DNA from 3 places in the Geobacillus zalihae genome. Region 1 is predicted to be linked to each of the others. Evidence: riboswitches for the same ligand, from Rfam matches in the RefSeq annotation. Region 1 holds a riboswitch; each other region holds the start of a gene.

What was found. Region 1 has a riboswitch for S-adenosylmethionine ahead of mtnK (S-methyl-5-thioribose kinase). Riboswitches for the same ligand answer to the same signal wherever they lie in the genome.
Region 2: it holds a riboswitch for S-adenosylmethionine, as region 1 does, so the genes downstream of both, metK (methionine adenosyltransferase) here and mtnK (S-methyl-5-thioribose kinase) in region 1, are expected to answer to the same signal.
Region 3: it holds a riboswitch for S-adenosylmethionine, as region 1 does, so the genes downstream of both, QWV57_RS15245 (methionine ABC transporter ATP-binding protein) here and mtnK (S-methyl-5-thioribose kinase) in region 1, are expected to answer to the same signal.

The regions. Positions count from the first base shown of each region.
Region 1 is NZ_CP129217.1:873,808-876,072, forward strand. Features, by position in the region: gene mtnK (S-methyl-5-thioribose kinase) at 1-1,070, opposite strand, end outside; SAM riboswitch class I at 1,209-1,377, opposite strand; gene QWV57_RS04545 (carbon-nitrogen family hydrolase) at 1,472-2,265, opposite strand, start outside.
Region 2 is NZ_CP129217.1:2,879,400-2,881,664, reverse strand. Features, by position in the region: gene pckA (phosphoenolpyruvate carboxykinase (ATP)) at 1-756, opposite strand, end outside; SAM riboswitch class I at 975-1,089, shown strand; gene metK (methionine adenosyltransferase) at 1,219-2,265, shown strand, end outside.
Region 3 is NZ_CP129217.1:3,008,852-3,011,116, forward strand. Features, by position in the region: gene QWV57_RS15240 (methionine ABC transporter permease) at 1-181, opposite strand, end outside; gene QWV57_RS15245 (methionine ABC transporter ATP-binding protein) at 171-1,199, opposite strand; SAM riboswitch class I at 1,287-1,396, opposite strand; gene QWV57_RS15250 (ISLre2-like element ISGsp3 family transposase) at 1,629-2,265, opposite strand, start outside.

The DNA.
Region 1 (2,265 bases):
TTGTGCTCGATGCCGTCAAGGTCCGCCACATGGGCGAGGCCGATCGTCCGGCGGATGACTTCGCAGCCGGCAAAGCCGACAGCATCGATGAACGCGTGCCGGAGCACGTCCTCGAGCAAGCCCGGCGTCGCGGCGTACGTTTCCACGCTCTCGGTGCGCCAAAGGTTTGAGAACACGGACGCAAAGACGTCCCATGTCCGGTCGATGTGGTCAAAGAGCGGTTGGCGCTCTAATTCAGAGCGGGACAACGCATTTAACAGCAAATTGGCGAAAAATTGGCCAAGGTCAAACCCGATCGGACCGTAAAAGGCGAATTCTGGGTCGATCACTTTCGTTTCGTCGGCGCTTACGAAAATGCTGCCGGTATGCAAATCGCCATGCAAGAGCACATCGGCTTCGGTTAAAAACTTGCGCTTCAGCTTTGCTGCTTCTAGGTGGAGTCGGTCATCGCGCCAAAGCGCTTCAACGTCTGGGCGCAATTCGTCTTCAAAGTTGTTCGTTTCGTGGTCAAAAAACGGGTCGGTGAAGACGAGGTCTTCGGTAATTTTGCACAGTTCCGGATTGACGAAGCTTTGCGCCAATTTCTTTTTCTCTTGCTGGTTCATGCCGAAGTCAGACGTATAAAATGCCGTTTTGGCGACAAACTCGCCGATATGCTGGGACAAAAGCGGATACGTTTTCCCTTCGATCAGCCCTTTGCGGGCGATTTGCAAACGGGATAAGTCTTCCATCACCGTAATGGCGAGCGATTCGTCAGAATAGTAGACTTTCGGCACGTATTGCGGCACATAGCTCGCAAACGTGCGCAGCGCGTTGCTTTCGATGACGGCGCGCTTTAACGTAAGCGGCCAGCTTTCGCCGACCACTTTGGCGTACGGCAACGCTTGTTTGATGATTACGCCTTGCTTTGTTTCTTGGTCGACGATATGAAACACTAAGTTCAAGTTGCCGTCGCCGATCTCGCGGCACAAAAGAGGCGCCCCGTCGCGGAATAAGCCGAGGCGGACAGCGAGAGATACCGCCTTCGGTTCGGTCAGCGGTTCGTAAACCGATGTTTGAACAGTGGTCATTGCCTTGTTCCCCCTTTTTTCATTTCGCTCGTTTTCAAATGCCGGTTCTGACGCGCGCTAAAACTCGGCGTTTCCGGCAAATGAAAAAGCCTCTTTCGCATACGGAAAGAGGCTTGAAGATTCATTCGTTCTTCGCGCCTCTTATCTTTCAGAAAGACATCGGTCTTTCTGTTGGACTTAGCACCGTGCCCTGCGGAAGCATGACGCTTCCGGCGCCGCCCTTGGCGTGCGCCCTATCTCACGATAGTATTACGGTCGGTTGCTGGGCTTCATTGGGCCAATTCCCTCAGCCAACTCTTGATAAGAGTACCGATTTCTTGTATTCAGTTTCGGGAATTTTCACGATGTTCTCAATTGTTTGGTTGCTTGATTCGAATGATACATGGTCGGCCAATCGATTGTCAATACGTTTTGAAAAAATTTTTTGCCGTTTCATAGTCGTGCGGCCGGCGGTCGGCAAACACCGGGATGCGCGCGCGGACGTCCGCAACGAGCGCGGGATCGATGTCGGCCGAGAGAATGCCCGGCTTCTCGTCCGCCTCGGCGATCACTTCGCCCCATGGGTCGATGACGAGCGAATGGCCGGCAAAGACGTTGTTCGGGTCGCGGCCAGCCCGGTTGCAGGCGACGACGTAGCATTGGTTTTCAATCGCCCGCGCCATCAAGAGCGTCCGCCAATGGTGCAGGCGGGGAAGCGGCCATTCGGCGACGACAAACAGCACTTCCGCCCCAGCCAAAGCATGGGCGCGAATCCACTCCGGAAAGCGGATGTCATAGCAAATGACCCCAGCGCACGGCAGCCCGTCAAGCGAGAACAAGCCTGGCTCGTTTCCCGGCTGCAAATACAAATGTTCATCCATCAATTGGAACAGGTGAAGCTTGCTGTATTCGCCGACGATTTGGCCATGACGGTCGGCCACGATCATCGTGTTTGTCACGCCGGCGGCTGTTTTTTTGGCGACCGAACCAGCGACGAAATGGACGCCGTACGTTTGCGCCAATCGGGAAGCGAGCGCCTTCGCCCGTTCGGCGCCTTCGTCGGCAATTTCATCCAGGCGCGTCAAATCGTAGCCGGTCGTCCATAACTCTGGCAGCACGATGATATTCGCGCCGTCCTTGACGGCCGATTCAATGGCGCTTTCCGCGCGCCGTTCGTTTTCGTTCGGGTCGCCAAACGCAATATCAAGCTGGAGGC
Region 2 (2,265 bases), 1.5 Mb from region 1:
GCCGATCAAGCGGCGGTTCGGGTCGGTCGAGAGCGTCGTTTTTCCCGTTCCCGACAAGCCGAAAAAGAGGGCGACGTCGCCTTCCTGGCCGACGTTGGCCGAGCAGTGCATCGGCAGGATGCCTTGTTCCGGCAGCAAATAGTTCATCACCGAGAAAATCGATTTTTTCATTTCGCCGGCATACTCGGTGCCGCCGATCAACACGGTGCGCCGTTCAAACGAGATGATGATGAACGCTTCCGAGCGCGTGCCGTCGACTTTCGGGTCGGCTTTAAAGTTCGGCGCGCAAATGACGGTGAATTGCGGCTCATGCACGGCGAGCTCTTCGGCGTTCGGCCGAATGAACAGCTGATGGACGAACAAGTTGTGCCAGGCGAATTCGTTGACGACTTGAATCGGCAGCCGGTATTTCGGATCGGCGCCGGCAAAGCCTTTAAACACGAACAGTTCATCTTTCTTCATTAAATAGTCGAGCACTTTGTCGTACAGTTTATCAAACGTCTCCGGAGACATCGGCTGGTTGACCGCTCCCCAGTCGATCGTTTGCTTCGTTGACGGTTCTTCGACGATGTATTTGTCTTTCGGCGACCGCCCTGTGTACTTGCCGGTCGTGACCGCGACGGCTCCGGTGTGCGTCAGCCGTCCTTCGTTCCGCTGCAGGACTTTCTCGACGAGCTCGGCGACGGACAGTTGATGATGCACGTACGGTTTTTGCAGCAATACATCAAGCTTATTCGTCATGTTTGCGATCCCCATATTCAAAACCTGCCTTCTTTTTGAAATCACTCTTGAAAATAGTATAACACATTTTTATTAATAGTCCATACTAATTGTGTGGGTTTTTCAAACTTTATTTTGCCCAATGTGTCGATTTCCTTGAGGAAAGAATTTTCTCGGCTGGAAATGATAAAAAATGAATTTTGATAGTTGACTTTGCCGATTCCATTGCGATAAGATAAGTCATTGAACGGATACTCTTATCCCGAGCCGGTGGAGGGACAGGCCCGATGAAGCCCAGCAACCGTCACAACTGTACATGTGTGAAATGGTGCTAACCTGTGGCAAGGCGCAGTCCTTGAACGATAAGAGTGAAAGGAAGCAATACGATTGCCATGACCTTTCCTCAGCCGTTACAGGAAAGGTTTTTTATATTGCGAAGGGAAAAAGGGAAATGAGTTCCGTGTTGCCACATTATGCCAAGAGGAGGAAACAAACCGAATGTCAGCCAAACGCCGCTTGTTTACTTCAGAGTCTGTGACGGAAGGACATCCGGATAAAATTTGCGACCAAATTTCTGACGCCATTTTGGATGCCATTTTGGAAAAAGATCCGAACGCCCGCGTCGCCTGCGAAACGAGCGTCACGACCGGGCTGGTGCTCGTGAGCGGGGAAATCACGACATCAACATACGTGGACATTCCGCGCATCGTCCGCGATACGGTCCGGGAGATCGGCTACACGCGCGCCAAATACGGATTTGACGCCGATACGTGCGCGGTGCTGACGTCGATTGACGAACAATCGCCGGACATTGCGATGGGGGTGAACCGGGCGCTTGAGGCGCGCGAAGGTCAGATGACTGACGAGGAAATTGAAGCGATTGGCGCCGGCGACCAAGGATTGATGTTTGGGTTCGCCTGCAATGAGACGGAAGAATTGATGCCGTTGCCGATTTCGCTTGCGCACCGCTTGGCGCGCCGATTGGCGGAAGTGCGCAAAACGGATGTCTTGCCGTACTTGCGGCCGGACGGGAAAACGCAAGTGACGATCGAATACGATGAAAACGGCAAACCGGTGCGCGTCGATACGATCGTCGTTTCCGCGCAGCACCATCCGGAAATTACGCAAGAGCAAATCGAGCGCGACATTAAAGAACAGGTCATCAAGCCGGTCGTGCCCGCAGAGCTGCTTGATGAGAACACGAAATACTTCATCAACCCGACAGGACGGTTTGTCATCGGCGGTCCGCAAGGGGATGCTGGGTTGACGGGGCGCAAAATCATCGTCGATACGTACGGCGGCTACGCCCGCCACGGCGGCGGCGCGTTCTCGGGCAAAGATCCGACGAAAGTCGACCGCTCGGCGGCGTATGCGGCCCGCTATGTCGCGAAAAACATCGTCGCGGCAGGACTGGCCGACAAATGCGAAGTGCAGCTTGCCTACGCGATCGGCGTCGCCCGCCCAGTTTCGATTTCGATCGATACGTTCGGCACCGGCAAAGTGTCGGAAGACATTTTGATTGAGGTCGTGCGCAACAACTTCGAT
Region 3 (2,265 bases), 1.4 Mb from region 1:
TCACTGTATTGACAAACCGGTTTTCCCATAGGTTGCCCTTCGCTGTCAAAAATAGAAGCAAGCCAAGAACGATTCCGAGGACGAAAGTGGCCGCCACCGCCACTCCCGTCATATACAGCGTCTCGACCGTCGCCGCCCACATCGTCTCCCATTGCACGTTCGGCAGGAGGTTAGCGAGCATCGTGAATCACCTCCACCGCCACCTGCTGGCGTTGAATATAGTCAAGCGCCCGGTCGATTTCATCCCTCGCCCCGTCGAGGTGCACGAACAGCACCCCATAGGCGCCTTGATGGGTTTGCGAAATTTTCCCTTGCAAAATGTTGACATCGACGGCAAACTGACGCACCACTTCGGTGATGAGCGGCTTTCCGGCTGCCGCGCCGACGAACGTCAGCTGCGCGATCAGCCCGCTCGGGTATTGGCCAAACAAATGGGAAATCGCCTCTTCCGTCTCCTCAGGCTCGATCAGCTGCTTGACGAACCGTTTCGTAATCGGTTGCTGCGGGTTGCGGAACACATGCAGCACTTCGCCTTGCTCGACGATTCGGCCGCTTTCCATCACCGCAACGCGGTCGCAAATTTTGCGGATGACGTGCATTTCATGGGTGATCAGCACAATCGTCAGCCCGAGACGCTTGTTGATGTCAACGAGCAAGTCCAAAATCGCATCGGTCGTCTGCGGGTCCAACGCCGATGTCGCCTCGTCGCACAGCAAGACTTTCGGGTTGTTGGCGAGCGCCCGGGCGATGCCGACCCGCTGCTTTTGCCCGCCGCTCAGCTGCGACGGGTAGGCATCCTCGCGCCCGGAAAGGCCGACAAGCTCGATCAATTCATCCACCCGCTTGTTCCGCTCCTCTTTCGGGACGCCGGCAATTTCAAGCGGAAAGGCAATGTTTTCCCTGACTGTGCGAGACCAAAGCAAGTTGAAATGCTGGAAAATCATCCCGATTTCTTGGCGCGCCTTGCGCAGCTCCCGCCCTTTCACGCGCGTCATATCGCGCCCGGCGACGACCACCCGGCCGCTCGTCGGCTTCTCGAGCCCATTGAGCAAGCGGATGAGCGTGCTTTTCCCAGCGCCGCTGTAGCCGATAATGCCGAAAATTTCTCCTTCGCGAATCTCAAGCGACACATTGTCGACTGCCGTGACCGAACCGTTGGCCGCTTGATAGATTTTCGTCACTTGTTCGAGTGTAATCATCGTTTCACCTTCCTCCCCAAGCGGCAGAGCGCAAAAAGAAAACCTTTCTGCCCGCAGAGAACAGAAAGGTATTGTGCACCATTCCGTCTCTTATCTCTCAAAGCAGGCCGCTTTGTGTGAATTGGCACCATTTCAGCACATGCGCTGACGGTTGCCGGGCTTCATTGGGCACATCCCTCCACCTCTCTTGATAAGAGCGCAACAATCGCCTATTCAATTGACTACGAATGTGATTGTATCATTGTCTGTCGAAGCGTGTCAACATCTTTTTTATCCGAGAGTCAGTCAAGACTTTGTGGAGAACATTTTTTCGGTTCACTACGGGCGTTGTCAATCACTAGTTAGCGAACCATTTTCAGGAATTCATATCGTAAGCGCTTTCGGACTCTCATCCCTCATCTTGAGGCGATGATACGATATTCCATTTTTTTACACCCAACCACCATCCCGGAGCGCCGACAACGCTTGATGGATCGGTGTCCCGGATGACCGCTGCAGACACGGTAGATTCTGACGCACCACATCTGCCCATAACCGTCCGGCCTTCCGTTTGGCCTGTTCGATCCGCTTGGACTTTGTTGAGGCCGAGGCCGCCGTTCGGGTCTCTTCTTCCTCCACCAACTGCCCATTTCTCCGCCAAATCCCGTCGATTCGGGCCGCCATCGCCCTCAGAAACGCCCGAAGCCCTTGGTCTTTCCAGCTGCGGCGGGATTTCACCCGATGCGCAAACCGGCTCATCACGCTCTCGGCGTGGCCCATCGGACGCATGCCGGTCGTCTCCACCCCTTGCTCCGACAGCCACTCCCGATAGTCCCGGATGCATCCCGGCATCGACTCGATCCGGCGGATCATGGCAGCCATCTGCTTCTCTTTCGCTTCGTCCTCCAACGTGCCGACCGCGCTGTTCAGCTCCACGAGAAGCCCCTCTTCGTCTTGTTTCGCCAGCTTCTTCCGCACCTCCCGCCAACGCGGATGGCCGGACAGACACTGACGCAGCTCCCGCGCCACATGAAATCGATCCAGCTGAAAGCACGCCCGCTTCCCAAAATACTCCCGGCAGGCCGTG